Regions from separate parts of the Peribacillus sp. NPDC101481 genome, predicted to be linked through region 4. Evidence: riboswitches for the same ligand, from Rfam matches in the RefSeq annotation. Region 4 holds a riboswitch; each other region holds the start of a gene.
What was found. A riboswitch is a leader RNA that binds a small molecule or an ion and turns the genes downstream of it on or off. The one in region 4 is predicted to bind thiamine pyrophosphate.
Positions count from the first base shown of each region.

Region 1: linked by a shared signal. The riboswitch ahead of thiC (phosphomethylpyrimidine synthase ThiC) and the one ahead of tenA (thiaminase II) in region 4 are both predicted to bind thiamine pyrophosphate.
Region 2: linked by a shared signal. The riboswitch ahead of ACIROD_RS06845 (ABC transporter substrate-binding protein) and the one ahead of tenA (thiaminase II) in region 4 are both predicted to bind thiamine pyrophosphate.
Region 3: linked by a shared signal. The riboswitch ahead of tenA (thiaminase II) and the one ahead of tenA (thiaminase II) in region 4 are both predicted to bind thiamine pyrophosphate.

Region 1 is NZ_JBIWNJ010000001.1:2,002,536-2,006,767, forward strand. It holds gene ACIROD_RS09670 (hypothetical protein) at 6-149, shown strand; partial or broken gene ACIROD_RS09675 (DUF3231 family protein) at 252-760, shown strand; gene thiC (phosphomethylpyrimidine synthase ThiC) at 1,052-2,830, opposite strand; TPP riboswitch at 2,966-3,080, opposite strand; gene ACIROD_RS09685 (HAD family hydrolase) at 3,196-3,984, opposite strand; gene ACIROD_RS09690 (histidine phosphatase family protein) at 4,120-4,232, opposite strand, start outside.
Region 2 is NZ_JBIWNJ010000001.1:1,422,704-1,426,935, forward strand. It holds gene ACIROD_RS06835 (ABC transporter permease) at 1-496, opposite strand, end outside; gene ACIROD_RS06840 (thiamine-binding protein) at 493-777, opposite strand; gene ACIROD_RS06845 (ABC transporter substrate-binding protein) at 789-1,784, opposite strand; TPP riboswitch at 1,918-2,027, opposite strand; gene ACIROD_RS06850 (protein-glutamine gamma-glutamyltransferase) at 2,341-3,162, shown strand; gene rarD (EamA family transporter RarD) at 3,230-4,159, opposite strand.
Region 3 is NZ_JBIWNJ010000002.1:1,566,987-1,571,218, reverse strand. It holds gene ACIROD_RS17525 (ABC transporter ATP-binding protein) at 1-1,072, opposite strand, end outside; gene ACIROD_RS17520 (ECF transporter S component) at 1,085-1,669, opposite strand; gene tenA (thiaminase II) at 1,684-2,367, opposite strand; TPP riboswitch at 2,502-2,631, opposite strand; gene ACIROD_RS17510 (flavin reductase family protein) at 3,120-3,263, opposite strand; gene ACIROD_RS17505 (protein kinase domain-containing protein) at 3,904-4,232, shown strand, end outside.
Region 4 is NZ_JBIWNJ010000002.1:727,966-732,197, forward strand. It holds gene thiM (hydroxyethylthiazole kinase) at 1-97, opposite strand, end outside; gene thiD (bifunctional hydroxymethylpyrimidine kinase/phosphomethylpyrimidine kinase) at 94-900, opposite strand; gene thiW (energy coupling factor transporter S component ThiW) at 869-1,390, opposite strand; gene tenA (thiaminase II) at 1,406-2,095, opposite strand; TPP riboswitch at 2,185-2,290, opposite strand; SAM riboswitch class I at 2,448-2,552, shown strand; gene ACIROD_RS13555 (Fur-regulated basic protein FbpA) at 2,728-2,916, shown strand; gene ACIROD_RS13560 (Spo0E family sporulation regulatory protein-aspartic acid phosphatase) at 3,170-3,364, shown strand; gene ACIROD_RS13565 (GNAT family N-acetyltransferase) at 3,433-3,939, opposite strand; gene ACIROD_RS13570 (DUF459 domain-containing protein) at 4,161-4,232, shown strand, end outside.

The DNA of each region.
Region 1 (4,232 bases), on a different contig from region 4:
TTCCAATGACACATCAATGCTTCTATTGTAGTGATGTTACGGAAGAAAAAAAAATCCATGTGGTAACGTTTCAAGTTTCTGACACGGATAGAAATGAAATGCTCTGTGATGAATGTTATCAAGAATGGCTACAAGGAATAAAAGGTTAAGCGTTAAAGCCCTCTAACATTTCACAAACATCAACAATGCATACTTGGATGAACTCAGGGTAACTTAAATCCGTTAAATAGTGAATTTCAAGGAGGATGGTTATGGGAATTTTAAGCGGTAATCCGAAAGAAGAGCCAATGCATTACGGAGAGGTATTTGGAACATGGGCATTTCTAACAACTACAAAAGGACTGATTGCCTGTCATCAAACTATGCTTAATCATGCTGGCTACAAGGGCCAGCATAAATTACTTGTTGAAGTGATCAATCAAGGGAAACAGGAACATGACCAACTTGAATCATTATTAAAAGAAAATAACGTAGGACTGCCTCCGTCACCACCTGAAACGCCTAAAGCTAATTTGGAGGATATTCCAGTCGGGGCACGTTTTCAAGATCCTGAAATCTCTGCTTCAGTATCAATCGATATTAATGCAGGATTAGTTGCTTGCAGCCAAATCATGGGTCAATGCATCAGAGAAGATATTGCACAGATGTTCGCACAATTCCATACGAATAAAGCTGCATTGGGTGCTGACTTCCTAAGATTGAATAAGGAAAGGACTGGCTTGTCCCTCCTCCTCTTCATATTAATAAAACAAGAATGTAAATATAATGAAATATCCCCTAATCATGTTGACATCGTGATTGGATGCCCAACATGATTAAGGGATTAATTCCGATAATGAAAGGACGATTAAGGAATCATTACCATTGCAGACTTTCGATTAAGTGGCACTTTGTGCATTGTTGACTATAATCAGTTTTTACAAATTCATGATTACACTTCTCGCGAAAAATGTTCAGCTCCCTTTTCAGCTGTTCCAATTGAGTTTCCAACTGTTTCATTTCAACTTTTATTTGGATTACCCGATTCATCGAATTCTCCCTCTCATCGGAATCATAAATAGATTTCCCCGTCCGTTTTCCTAAATTCATTCGCTTTTTCTTTAAGACCTTCATCGATTACCGACTCAAAGCCCAGACCCTTTTCCTTCGCCAAATCACGGATGTCTTGAGAAATCCTCATACTGCAGAATTTGGGTCCGCACATTGAACAGAAATGGGCTGTCTTGGCACCTTCAGCCGGTAGTGTTTCATCGTGATATTCAACTGCCCTTTCAGGATCGAGGGAAAGATTGAATTGATCTCTCCAACGGAATTCGAATCTAGCCTTCGAAAGGGCATCATCCCGTTTTCGTGCCTGGGGATGGCCTTTAGCAAGATCAGCTGCGTGGGCTGCAATTTTATAAGTAATGACCCCTACACGAACATCCTCTTTATTCGGAAGCCCCAAATGCTCTTTCGGTGTCACATAACAAAGCATGGCCGTTCCAAACCATCCAATCATGGCAGCACCAATCGCAGAAGTGATATGATCGTATCCAGGAGCTATATCCGTTGTCAATGGTCCCAGGGTATAGAATGGTGCTTCTTGACAGACTTCCAGCTGCTTATCCATATTTTCTTTAATCAAATGCATCGGTACGTGACCGGGTCCCTCCACCATGACTTGAACATCGTGCTTCCAAGCAATCTTCGTCAGTTCCCCAAGTGTTTCCAATTCAGCAAATTGAGCCTCATCGTTTGCATCTGCAATGGAGCCAGGACGGAGGCCGTCACCTAATGAGAAAGAGACATCATACGCCTTCATGATTTCACAAATCTCTTCAAAGTGAGTATAGAGAAAACTTTCTTGGTGGTGGGCCAAGCACCATTGTGCCATGATGGAGCCCCCCCGGGAAACGATTCCCGTAACTCGCTTTGCTGTCATGGGAATGTATCGCAAAAGCACTCCGGCGTGTATCGTGAAGTAATCCACACCTTGCTCAGCCTGCTCGATTAATGTATCCCGGAAAACTTCCCAATTTAAATCTTCCGCGACTCCATTCACTTTTTCCAATGCTTGATATATCGGAACCGTCCCAACTGGCACAGGAGAATTCCTGATAATCCATTCCCGGGTCGTGTGAATATTCTTACCGGTGGAAAGATCCATTATGTTGTCTGCACCCCAACGTGTAGCCCAAGTCATTTTCTCCACTTCTGCTTCAATCGATGAACTAACAGCGGAATTTCCAATATTCGCATTTATTTTCACATGAAAATTACGTCCAATGATCATGGGCTCACTTTCAGGATGGTTAATATTTGCCGGAATGATCGCCCTCCCGCTAGCTACCTCATCTCTTACAAAATCAGGGGCTACATTTTCCCTGATCGAGATGAATTCCATCTCAGGAGTTATGATACCTTTTCGGGCATAATGGAGCTGGGTTACGTTTTGCCCTTTCGCTGCACGCAATGGTTTTCTTTTCAATCCCGGAAAAATTTCTGCTTTCGTTTGTGACTCTTTTTTATACCCGTTATCTTCGGGCTTTATTTCACGCCCTTCATACTCTTCAACATCTTCCCTTTCCAGAACCCAGCTGCGTCTAATCGGGGCAAGACCTTTATGAATATCAATGGGATATTCTGAATCCGTATAAAAGCCGCTTGTGTCATATACTCGTAAAGGCGGATTCTCCTCTTCGCCGAAAGAACCTGTAGTCGGACTTAGCTTAATTTCACGCATGGGCACCCTAATATCGGGTCTAGATCCCTCAACATACACTTTTTTACTCCCGGCAAAACTGGACATAATTGAAACGTTCATGTCATTTACTGAATTACTCATCATGATTTCATTTCTCCTTTTTAAGTTCATTTAAAAAGGACAAAATCCAATCCATTTCGCACGAAAAAGCCAGATCTCATATTTAAGACCTGGCTAACGTTAGTATGGCTACAGAAATGACCAATTGAAATGTCATTGTTTAGTAGATTCTAACTTCCCCACGCTGGTATGAACCAGATCAGGTCCTGAGGGTTAAGAAGCTTAAGCGCTTCTCTCTCAGCCCAACTTTTATTGGACACCCCTAGTCTGAATAATTTAATTGATTACAGGGTAACTATATCTCACCCTTTTCATTCTGTAAATAATTTGAAAGACCTAATATTTTCATTACAACTATCAAAATTTATTATTTGAAGAAGAGCCGTTAATTAATTTCCAAGGCTCTCAAGGATAGGGTAAAGCTCCTCTAAATGCTTGATTTCATAGGTTGGAATCACTTCATTCCGTTCCTTATCATGGCGATTTATCCAAACCGACTTTATGCCTACCCGTGATGCTCCAAGGATATCCGTCATTAAATTATCGCCGACCATCAATACTTCATCCTTATCAAGCTCCATGATCCCCAAAGCATGCTCAAAAATGGAGGCATCCGGTTTACCTCTTCCAAATGCGCCTGAAATCACGATTTGGTCGAAATAAGGAACCAGTTCAGGCGTAATTTCAAGTTTGGTATTTTGCAGCTCAGGAGATCCGTTCGTAAGCAATAGCAACTTATACTTCCCTTTTAATTCATCCAGAACACGGAATGTTTCTTCATAGATAAATGGCTTTTTGCGTCTCTCCGCAGGGAAACGTTCTGCCAGTTCAAGTCCAAATTCCGGGTCATCGATCCCTAATGCCAATAACCCTCTCGTCCACGCTTCTTTCCGATAAGCCGGTGCAATCCCGGCCATCTTCCTGAATTCATCATGATCATCCTGAAAATTTCCCCATAGCCCCTCAAATGGGTTGATTCCGATCATTTGGGTGAATGCATATGTATCGTAAGAAGAATAAAGCTCACGCGCTTCCTTTCGCACAGCTTCTTCAAAATCCTCGACATTCAGATCATATTTCTCCTTGGCCACTTCACATGTGGCCACAAAAGCCTCTTTTACACTTTTCTGATCCCATAGTAATGTATCATCTAAATCAAAAAAAACTGCCTTCAGCAAAATGTCCACCCCTCTTTCCCTATTATTGAATTCGTAAAAATTACACTATTACAATAATAAACCACAACCAATAAAAAAAGAATAACTATTCGGAAAATGACTTACCTTTTCTAGTGGGAAACTCTTATCCACTTATCATCTTTCAAATACATACAGCTTTCCATTACTGGCAATCTTGAATTTGGGACCGGTGAACCCCCGTCGGATCAGCTCTTTCCTCATATATACCATGAGGGCGGCATGACTCA
Region 2 (4,232 bases), on a different contig from region 4:
AAAATAACTGGTTTTTCCCCGCTCCCATCATCTTGAAATAATGCTTAAGTTCGTATGGTGTCTGGCGAAAACCGTCCAATGATGCAACCGCAACCGGAAAAAAACATACGAGCGAAATCACTATTAGCTTAGGCAGCATGCCAAAGCCAAACCAGATCACCAATAGCGGGGCCAAAACTATGATAGGTATATTTTGTGATAGTATGAGCAGAGGATAAACCGCGTCCTTCACACCTGGAAATAGGTGTAAGGTTGCAGCAACCAATAAGCCGATGCAGCTTCCAATAAAAAAACCCGACAACGCAAGCTCGGTTGTCGATATAAGGTGTCCGTAAAGATTGCGCGACGACTCAATTCCTTCAATGAAAATGGCCGATGGAGCGGGAAGCAGCCATTCTTCAACCTTCAATAAGACTGTCACTGACTCCCAAACTATCAGCAACAATAATAAAAGAAAGAAGGGAGCCCCCTTCTTCCAAATTCCCCTTCCGATCATGCCCGATATTTCTCCGTTAACGTATCCATCGTAATCCCGCTTGGCTGATATAATATTTTCACTTGGGAAATGACATTCGGCGATCCTATTTCGATCATTCTTACATTCATTTTTTCTATCACGGCAAAAAGTTCGGAAAGCTCGCCCTCCATTGTCGTTTCAAGGGGGTGAACCTCATACTTGACACCAGATTCTTCAATGATCTTGATTGCTTCATCGACCATAGGGATGACATTTTCCCCTTTAGGAATAATTTGTATACTAATTAATGAATTGGCCATCGTATTTCCTCCTATTTTGGTAAAAATTCATTGGTAAATGCCTTTTCAGGATCGAAATCACCTTCAAGAAGCTTGTTTTCAGTCATCCAATCACTGTAATTCTTCCAGATTTCCAGTTTTTGTTCACCCCAACGCGGAGCATCATCCTGATACTTGGCTGCAAGCCACTCCTGGCTTTTCTTAACTAGTTTTGCATCAAGATCCGGCGCAGACTTAATTAACATGTCTGCTGCATCAGCAGGATTCTTAATCGCAAACTGGTACCCTTTTGATGCTGCATGAACGAATGCTTTAACAGTTTCGGGATCTTCTTTTATCATCTTTTCATTTGTAGTCAAAACAGGCGTATAGTAATCAAGCTTATCAGAGTATTCGGTTAAGTAAACCATATTAAGCTTTTCATTTCGCAACTCAGCCTCAATGCCTGTCCATCCATAATAAATCCAGGCAAAATCTATATCCCTTTTAACCGAAGTGAAAAAATCCATGTCTCCTGTATTGACTATATCCACTTTATTTACATCCGCATTTTCTTTTTTCATGAGTGAATCAATAATGGCCTTTTCAACCGGAGAACCCCAGCCACCATACGTTTTCCCTTCAAAATCCTTGGGAGTTTTAATGTTCTTTGCCTCAGGGGAAGCGAATCCAGAGGTATTATGCTGGATGACTGCAGCAACCGAAACAATTGGCACGCCCTGCACGCGGGCCTGTGTTATGCCCTCCTGGTAGCTCACGCCAAATTCAGATTTTCCTGAAGCGACAAGCTTATCCGCTCCAGCTTCACCTGGCATGATAATTTCCACATCAAGACCTTGCTCTTTAAAGTAACCTTTTTCCTTGGCAACATACAATCCTGTATGGTTTGTATTCGGTGTCCAATCGAGCACGACCGATACCTTTTTTAATTCTTCATTTTTAGATGCTTCTTCTTTTTCATTAGTTCCGCCTGCACCACATCCAGCCAAAAGGAACAACGAAGTTAACAGTGGTAAGAATTTATTCAAGTTATTATCCTCCTACACATCATATAAGATCCATATGCCGGAACCATAATGGGGCTCCAGGGTCTATTCAAATACTGGATAAAAAGCAAAAAACGCCCGAAGATGAATTCGGACGTTAACATACAAAACAGAAAGTCAGTAATAATATGTTCCCTCCGCTGGCATCACCCAGATCAGGTTCAAAGAGTCAGCATCTAAAGGATGCAATCTCAGCCAGCAGTACTGGCCCCCCTACATTTCTCGCACATATGAACTTTTCTCTCTCATTATATCAATTCATAGGGAAAAGGGAATACTAATTTGCTTCTTATCACTAATTGGAAAGGTATTCCTTACTCTTAAGGATATCTAGCAAAACATCTTTTGGAACGAAAATCATTGAAATCAATGTAATTCTGCCTCTTTTCATTCCAATCATTCTTGACTGCAGCAGTGGCTGACAATTTCTAAATAGTCATTTCTTTGCAGGCATTCATATAATGAACATTATCTGTAGACATTTATGTTTACTGGTTTTATAAACCGTTAATTTAATAAGCAAAAGGTGGATATGATCATGATAAAGATTAATCACAGATGGTTAGATGTCAGTCACATCCAACCAGGAATAGCATCTGCTAAGTCGCTTGAAATTCTCCAATTGCTGGATGAAGATACTAACGTTTTTGAATACCGGAATTTTGGAGAGTTTAATTTCGATATACAGCTGCGGCGCCATGTCATTGAGGCAGCGATTTCATTGAATAAAAGTGAGGTAGAATTTTCAACACTTGAGGAATCGCAATCCAATAAACAATATTGGCACCTTTCAAAGGGTGGCACCTTCACCCTTCAGCCAGGGATACTCCCTCATGCTGCACTTCTGGACATTTTCATGAATGGAAGGCTTTATGCTTTCGAATGCGGGACGGCAATAGTCGTCACTTTTTTAAAGGCGATTTTGGATTTGATCGGCCCTAGGAATTTCGATTACCTTTTTTCAAACCTTTTTTTATATGACTGGCGCCCTCCGGAGAATATGGCTCTTAATATTCATCAAGGAAGGGATTATTTACCAGGCGATTGCGTTTACTTCATAAACCCTGATCACGACGAGTCAACTCCTGAATGGCAAGGTGAAAATGCCATATTATTAGGGAATAACCTCTTTTATGGCCACGGAATCGGGATTACCACTTCACAGGGAATCATCAATGAATTGAATAGCAATAGAAAGCCGTACGCAACCAAATCAGCATTCCTGACAACGCATATCATTTTCCTGGATAGTTCCTTCTATAGTCAATTCCAACTAAATAGAGCAAAGCCCGATCACTGTCCTGTCAGCCTTTCCAATTGTATTGTTTCTGAAATAGGTTCGAAGATTTACCTTTCATGACCTCTTTGTTTTATATACCCGCATAAAAAAATGCTTGGGGAGAGATCTCCCAAGCATTTTTTCTTATTCATGCACCAATATTCCCTTTGCCTTTAAGCCTGCGGGCATTCGCCTGACCCCATTTCGTTATGGATAGTGTATAAACAGCCAAGGCTGACCATATGAACAAAAAGGCTAAAAGATGTGCTTTGGTAAAACTTTCATGATAGATGAATACGCCTATCAATAAAGATAAGGTCGGAGCGATATACTGAAAAATGCCAAGCATCGATAACGGGATCTTCTCCGCCCCTTTCGCAAAATATAAAAGAGGCAAGGCCGTGGCAATCCCGCCGCCCACCAGCAGCAAGCTTGTGCTCCCATCTGTAAAGAACTGCATTTCTGATTGGTTCATCAAGTAGATCAGGTAACCTAGGGCCAGAGGCGTTACCATCATCGTTTCAAGAGTCAGCCCGATCGCCGCTTCAGCCTTGATCATTTTTTTTGCCAGACCGTATAATCCAAAGGTCATGGCCAAAACAAGAGAGATCCACGGGATCGTGCCGAAATGAATGCCCAGGATCAAGACTCCGATTCCTGCAAGCAGGAATGAAATGATTTGGGCCCCGCTCAATTTTTCTTTTAAGACTATCACTCCCAATAGTACACTGACTAGCGGATTGATATAATATCCAAGGCTCGTGTCGAGGATCCGTCCTGTATTAACGGCCCAGATGAACACTCCCCAATTAGCTGTAACAAGCAGTGACGCCGTAAGTAATGCCACAAAGAGTTTGGGATTTCCCAATATGTTTTTGACATAGACAAGAAACGCCTGCCATTTTTTCATGAACATCAATAAAACCAGCATGAACACGAAAGACCATAATACCCTCTGAGCTAAAATTTCTATTGCACCGACTCCCTGAAGGAACTTCCAGTAAATCGGCACGATTCCCCACATCATGTAAGAAAGGGCTGCATAAATCGCCCCTTCTTTTTGTTCATCCACTTTCATAACAAGCCTTCTTTCCATTTACATTCCTTTATCTAATTCCATCTAACAATTTTGTATTTCCATTTCTTTTTTT
Region 3 (4,232 bases), 840 kb from region 4:
CAATTCGCAATGAATAAGCAATCTCTTCATATACAGTATTTGCAACGAACTGAAACTCAGGATTTTGAAAGACAAACGTCATATGATCCGTTGGATTTTTCACCTTTTTAATCGGTGTTCCCAATAATTCATACTTACCATTCGTTTTTATGAACTGCATCAGTGCATGCAAAAGTGTACTCTTCCCCGCGCCATTTTCACCCCTGATTACAATCCATTCACCTGAATGGACCTTCAGCTCGTCAACCTTGATTTTTTCCTCTTTATTTCGAAAACCGCTAAAGCCTTGCACATTCATAAGAGGTGAATCATCTGTAAATGGGTGTTCCCGAATCGGTGCATAATTCTGTATATATTCACCCCAAACACCTGGGAACCAAATTCCATATTCCTTCATTTCATTTTTATATAGTGAAAGAATGGTGTCTCTTGGACCATCAGCTATGATTTGACCATCATCGTTAAAAAGCACGATTCGTTCGATGAATTCTAAAACATGGTCAATTTTATGCTCGACGATAATAACCGTTTTGTCTCGTCCGACTTCCTTCAGCAATTCCCAGATTTCTTTCGTTCCTTCCGGATCAAGCATGGCGGTTGGCTCATCTAAAAATATCACTTCTGGTTCAAGGGCCAATACTGAAGCGATTGCCAGACGCTGTTTCATCCCGCCTGATAATGTTTCAATACTTGTATGGCCCAGGTTCAATCCTACTTTACGGAAATGATTTTGAATCTTCTCTTTCATTTCTTCTTTAGGGACGGAAAGATTCTCAAGGACGAAGGCAATTTCCTCATCGGCAAATGGCATGCAAAACTGACTATCAGGATCTTGAAAAACATACCCCCACGAAGAAGGGCATTTCAATTTTTCCGCTTTCATCGGTACTTCGATGGAATTCGGAATCAATCCGCTTAACACTTGTAAAAGGGTCGACTTACCACAACCTGATGGCCCCAACAATAGCACTTTTTCTCCTTGATCAAACGTTAATGATAGGTCCTTGAATATCAAAGATTCATCACCGGGATATTTCATTCTTAACTTTTCAACAGAAACGATTGGTTCCATGGCCCTCAACCTCTACTTTTGATCCAGTTCTGCATAATCTTTATTTGAAACCGGACGCACAAGATTTGTTACTCCTGTTGCTTCCAGGACTTTAACTAGATAATAAGCGGTCACACCTGCAAAGAATATGGAACCCACAAACCTCGCTATCATGAATAACGATAGATTCCAAGTTGAAAGCGCACCTATTTCCCCGTATGCAAAATCCATAATAACTGATGCCAGGCAGGAAGCTATCGCAGCTAAAACGGCCACCGGCATATTGAATTTTTTATATTTGAAAGCCATGAACACCAGTTCCGCGAACAAACCTTGTACCACCCCATATAACAGTACGGTCAGCCCCCATGGTGAACCAAGGAAGAACTCCCCGGAAGCTGCAGCTATCTCCGCCAAAAGTGCCACACCCGGTTTCCGTAAAATTAAGAAGGCGACGGGGCCAGCTATAAACCACATTCCATAAATAAGTTGATCCAGATGTAATCCTAACGGTTTAACTGAATAATAAATCGAACCCCAAAGGATATAAACGATTCCAAATGCTACCGCAATCACGATCGTGACCAATATGTCCGTTAATTTCAAACCTTTTTTCATTGTTTCATTCCCCTTTATACTTCTAGTGTTTCCTTATGCACAGGCCATGTCTCTAAACGATAAGCCATTTCCCAAAATGAGTATTCATATTGGCTGCTGAGGATAAAATGCTCTTTCATTCTTTCCTTATCTTCGTCTGTCACTTTTTCAGCAATCTCATCAAGCCTCGCAATTTGTTCTTCCACCAAAGTGCGAAACCACTCCCCTCCGTAAGCCGCTATCCATTCTTGATAAATCGGCTCCTCCGGCATGCACCCTTGCAGCTTTTCACCTATTTCATAATAAAGCCAGTAACACGGCAAGATAGCTGCAATAACATCTCCTAAATGTCCCGAATAAGCCGCACGATACATATGGGAAGTATAAGCATAAGCGGTCGGGGCTGGTTTGAAATTATCCCGTTCTTCTTTTGTGATCCCTAATCTCTCAGAAAAATTCTCATGAAGCTTCAACTCCGCTTCATATGTTCCTTGTGCATGGCCGGCAAGCCTGCTTGTTGTATGTAAATCAGTAGCTTTAACTGCTCCTAAAGCTTGAACCCTAGCAAAATGAGATAAATAATAGGAATCTTGCATAACATAGAAACGGAAACACTCCAATGGCAAAGTGCCATCTCCTATTCCTGCAACAAACGGGTGATTAAAGCTAGCTTCCCAAATGTGATCCACTTCCTGACGAATTTCCTCTGAAAATTTCATGACCATTACCTCCAAATTATTTTTTTTAATCAATGTTACGGAAAAAAACTTTTATCACCCCTTTTTTTGCAAACAAAAAACCACTTTCTTAAACGTAAAGAAAGTGGTTGTACTTGAAATAATACAGAAACGTATTGTTCCAGACCCCACTTCCCTACGCTGGTATAAACCAGATCAGGTTCTAAGGGTCTTAAAGTCATACTTTAATCTCAGCTTCTGCGGTAAAAATCAACTTTCACCTATAAAGCACCCCTAGTGGTACAAATTGTATATTAAATTTCATTTGCCTTTATATTAACACGATAAATCCAATTGTCAAACGTATTAGAAAAAGTTTTCAACTTAATGATTTAGGGTTACTAACCTTTCAATCTTGCATATACACCATTTACCCGGCAGTTTAACGGCACTTTAATCAATGGGTTTCATTACGTAATTTCCTCGTGAATTCTACTGTTTTACTCGTGAATTTGGCCGGTTTACTCGTGAATTCAGCTGCTTTACTCGTGAATTTGGCAGGTTTACTCGTGAATTCAGCTGCTTTACTCGTGAAATTGATTTTTCTTGGGATTTCTGCTGCTTTACTCGTGAATTCTTTTATTCTCTAAAAAACAATATTATACATTCGATGTTGCTTTTAGTTTTAATATTTTGCTCGATCTGTAGTTTATCATAGCTGCCATAATTCCGGTTTCCTTGATTTAATTCTATTAATATATTCTTCCCCGGTTTTAATGCCCATTAGAATCCCCTTATTTTACAAACTGTTTAGCAGACCCCATTTTCGCTCGATAAAAAGTAAGCGCTTCCAAATATTCGGAATGTAACTCCTGGATTTCACCGATGAACAATACATGATCACCAGCATCATACTCTCTCCATGGTTTGCATTCCATCCAGGCAACACTTCCATTTATTTTTGGCGAAATTCCCTTGTTATCCCAGTCGGTTTTAAACGTTTCCTATTTACTGCCCGCAAATTGCCATGCAATGGCTTCCTGTTCATCCGACAAAATATTAATGGTAAAAGATTTATCTTTCATGCTAGTGCAGGCTTTTGCTTCTTTATGAATACTAAAGCAAGCGGTGGATCCAAGGAAACCGAAGGAAAAGAATTCTCAGTAATCCCCTTTTGAACTTTCCATCAAACCAGCTCACTATTGTGACGCCGGTTAGGGATTTCCCAAAGCAACTTCTCAACTCGCACCCATCCACCTCATCACCTCCTACTCTTTTATTATGAATTCATTATAGTAAACTTAATATTTTTAAAACCATATAATTTCATAATGTGAAATTACAGGAAAAATTTATAATTGTGAACTATCAAAAGAATTCCCCGAAGAAATGACTTTCATTACCGCATTATCAAAAATCAGTGTTAAACTATCCATGTTCATTCATATTTCCAGCTTTATTAATAACGGACTTTTTTGTTCTTGACTTGAATAGATGAAAGTGGTGAGGAAAGTTTCAATTTTGCGTACATTTAGAAAGTTCTACCAATTTTTCGTGGATATACCTTTAAAAAAAGGAGTGGTTTTGAATTACCGTTACGAGGTAAAAGCTGTAATCGGAACAGGAAGCTACGGTATTATTTATCTTTGCAATGATTTGAAAAAAAAAGAAAATATAGTGATCAAGCAGCTCCGGAAAAGTAAACGCCGCAGCAAAAAAGAGCTGAAGCAGTTTGAAAATGAAATTTCCATTTTACGAATGTTAAACCACAAAAACATCCCCAAATTTCACGAGAAATTTTCACATGAGGGAAATGTTTATTTTGTGATGGATTTCATAGAAGGAGATAATTTGGAAGACCATATTTTCTTGAATCATATAACATTCAATGAGAAAGAGTCTCTATT
Region 4 (4,232 bases):
TTGCACAGTCGTTGACCGTAACAAAGTTGGTGATTTGGTGAACGAGTGGTTTTCTTTCTTTTACCTTCACGAATAAATCGGCTGCGGAAACCTTCATATTAAGTCACTCCGTTCTTTTTTTGAATATGAATGAAAATGATGGACAGGACCATGACCTTTACCGATTGAAAAACTATTGCGTATCGCTTCAGAAATATAAGTCTTGGCCTGTTCGATCGACTCTTGCAAGGGCAGTCCATTTGCCAGGTTTGATGTAATGGCGGATGATAGGGTACAGCCCGTACCATGAGTGTTTTTTGTATGTATGCGCTCTCCCTTGATCCAGTGGAAGTCAGTCCCATCATAATAAAGATCATTTGGATTTCCCGCTGCATGGCCCCCTTTAAGTAAAACGGCTTTGGGACCCATTTCTTGTATTGAAATGCATGCCTTGTAGAAATCTTGTTTCGTCCGAATCGACATGCCAGTAAGCACTTCCGCTTCCGGTACATTTGGTGTTACAAGTGTTGCAAATGGAAGTAAGTCCATTTTTAAGGCGGAGACAGCCTTTTCGTCGAGCAAATGGTGGCCGCTTTTGGAAATCATGACAGGGTCAAGGATAACGATGGCAGGCATGAAGGTTTTAAGGGACGCAGCGACTGTTTCCACGATTTCTTTTGATCCAAGCATGCCTATTTTTACTGCATCGACAGGAATATCTTCAAATATAGCTGCAATTTGGTCCGATATGATAGCTGTTTCAATTGGCTGTACTGAACGGACTTCCATTGTATTTTGTGCGGTTACTGCTGTTATGGCAGACATTCCAAAGACCCCATGTGCAGAAAATGTTTTTAAATCCGCTTGTATTCCAGCACCGCCTCCTGAATCAGAGCCGGCGATGGTTAATGCTGTTTTCATAAAAAAACCCCTTCATATAATTATTTTTTAAAAGTATTTTAAGTAATATGAAAGCTAGAATCGCACCTGCGAATGAACTGAGCATAAAAGCCGGTAAAAAACCAAAAAGAGCAGCTTTTTCTCCTAATAGGAGGATGGCAAGTGGATAACAGGCCATGGAACCGAGAATGCCGGTCCCGATCACTTCACCTAAACAAGCGAATTTTAAGCTTTGTGTTTTTCGATAAAGGATGGCAGCCAAAAGTGCACCGATCATGCTCCCGGGAAAGGCGAATATTGAACCGGTACCAGAAATGTTTCTAATGATGGAAACTAGGAAAGCTTGTGTCACAGCATAAGCAGGCCCCAATAGAACGGCCGTGAGGACATTTGCCAGATGCTGAATAGGAAAGACCTTTGCAAATCCTGCAGGGATGAAAATAAATGAACTGGTCAGTGTCGTTATAGCCGTTATCATGGCAGTCAACGTCAGTTTCTTGATAGGATTCATCATCATGTCTGCGACCTACAGCGGCCAATCCTGCTCATTTTGAACCATATCCCAGAATAAATATTCATATCGGGAAGTAACCAAAAAGTGCTTTTCTAATCTAAGAAGTTCTTTTTCTGGCATGCCTTCCGTCAATTCTTCCAACAATGCGATCAGCCACTTGTGTGCTTCCCCGAATTCAGGTGATGAATAGGACCTTATCCAATCTGCGTAGCGATTGTTTTCCAATGCTGCTCCATTTTGTTCTTTTAATAGCAAACCGATTTCATAGTAATCCCAAGCGCAGGGCAGGAGACAGGCGATCAAGTCTGCCAATGTCCCATGCTGAGCTGCATTTAGCATGTAACCTGTATAGGCTAGAGTGGTGGGAGTAGGTTCTGTTTCTTCCAATTCCTTGGAACTGATCCCGAATTCGGAAGCATACTGCCGATGGATATCCATTTCCACTTGAAGGGTTTCATTTAAAATACTCGCAAACTTTGCCATGGTTTCGATGTTATGGGCTTTGATGACACCTAAAGCAAAGAGCTTGGAATAATCCATGAGATAGATATAGTCCTGCTTCATGTAATAGGCAAATTTCTTTTCAGGAAGCGTACCATTTCCAATTGCCTGGACAAAGGGATGTGAATGATTCCTTTTCCAAATCTCTTTTGCCCGTGCATGAAGTCTATCACTGAATGTTTCTGTTTTAATATTCTCCATTGTTCATCCTCCTTTAGAATGGTTCCCATAGATAATGAAAAACCCCGTTCCTGAATACGGAACGGGGTAGATGGATATAGTCTGTAAATGGACGATATCATCCACTTCCCTCCGCCGGTATGAGCCGGTTCAGGTTCAAAGGGTCCGGAAACTATTTCCATCTCAGTCTTAAAAAAGACTCCCCTAGTGGTGTGAATTGTATGTAATTACTGACATCATATCAGAAAGACAAGAAAATGCAACCCGTATTTGAAGAGGGAGCATGTAATGTCCAGGAAAAAAGGGAGAACCAGGTAATTGACTTTTGATAATTATTAGGGTAGAATCATTTCTACATCATTTATATATCGAATTCTTATCCAGAGAGGTGGAGGGACTTGGCCCAAAGAAACCTCGGCAGCGGACCCATTTTGGGAACTGTGCTAAATCCAACAAGCATATGCTTGGAAGATAAGAAGAGCCGTACGGACACAGTCAGCCTCTTCTTGAATTAGAAGGGGCTTTTATTTTTGGGAAATAACGTTTAGTGACATAATAGAAAAGGTATATATAATTTGGTGAAAATCAAACAAGTTGATAAAGTTAGCTAACTAGAAGCAGGCTCTAGGATGACTAGGAAAGGAGCCATTTACATGGCAGAATTATTTAAGAGGATTGAACAGAGGAAGGCAAAGCTCATTGAAGAGCTATTGGCCAATGGAGTATACAAAACCTCTGATGAAAGGCACCTTTATGATGCCCCATTAAAAGTGCTTGAAGATGAATATAAGATTGTTATAAATAGACCTAATAACGAGTCACCTTCTGAATGGATGACATAGTAAGCGATGGACTATATTTTGGGCTCTTGGATAAGGGATATGATGTAAGCATTCACAGTATACACTAGTGGATGCTTTTTTGCGTTTAATAGAAAATGACATAAAATATACATAATTAAAGAATAAAGTAGGTGTTTTGTCACATTTGACCTATAAAATAACACATTTTATTTCTGTAAAATAGTTGATTTTAACTAGTAGTTTAATTATGATGAAAGTGTAAAAAAATTGAATAAATGGGAGGTGGCATATAATGCCTTGCCGTAAAGTAACTATAGAAAGGGTAGAAGAAAAGAGACAGGAAATGATCAAATTGGCAGCAAGTTACGGCTTAACAAGTCTGCTTACTGTTCAGGCCAGTCAAGAATTGGATACGCTATTAAATGCGTTAGCAAGTAAAAGTGAGTCAGAATATTTTTCCCTCCAAAACGCATATCGGTATTTTTAAATTAGCCAATTCGACCTGTATTAATTTGAAAAAGCTACTGCTCAAGGCAATAGCTCTAAAAAATTATATTAAATATCGACACGTTTACCAAGAATGATCAAATCCCGCTCAATGCCATCCAGCTCGGCAACTTGAGGTAAATGTGCCCATTCTTCAAACCCGAATTTGGAAAAAAGCTTAAGGCTAGGTATATTGTGGGCGAAAATGAAACCCAATATAGTCTTAATACCTAATTTTGGACTCAATTCAATTGCCTTTTGAATCGAAATTTGTCCGATTCCTTTTCCCCGGAAATAATCATCAATATAAATGCTGATTTCGGCAGTGGAATTATATGCCGGTCGGCCATAGAAGGATTGAAAGCTTATCCATCCAGCAGTTTTCCCTTCTATAGTAATGATATATAGCGGTCTACTTTCTGAATGATGTTCCTCAAACCATTTAACCCTCGATTGGACGGATACAGGCTCCGTATCTGCCGTGACCATTCTTGAAGCAATTGTCGAATTATATATTTCAACAATTCTAGGTAAATCAGATAGTTCTGCCTCTCTAAACTCTATGTGCTCTTCCATGATGTAATCTCCTAACTATCATTTATTCAATCTCCAGAATGAAGGGTAATCCCGTTTTTTTGTTTAAGGGACGGTGAATTGACACCCAATCCATTGAAAGTTTTTTATTATCATACACTTTTTACTCTTTATCTGACAATTCCTTTTTTATGTTAAGTCTGCAGATTTTTTGGGTATGTAAAGGATTAAATACTTCTAGTAAAAAGGCAGAGGAGAACCAAATGAAAAAATTGTCAGTTTTTTTGATTATAGTACTGGTTATATGTTTTGTTGCATATGAATTTCAGGCCTCG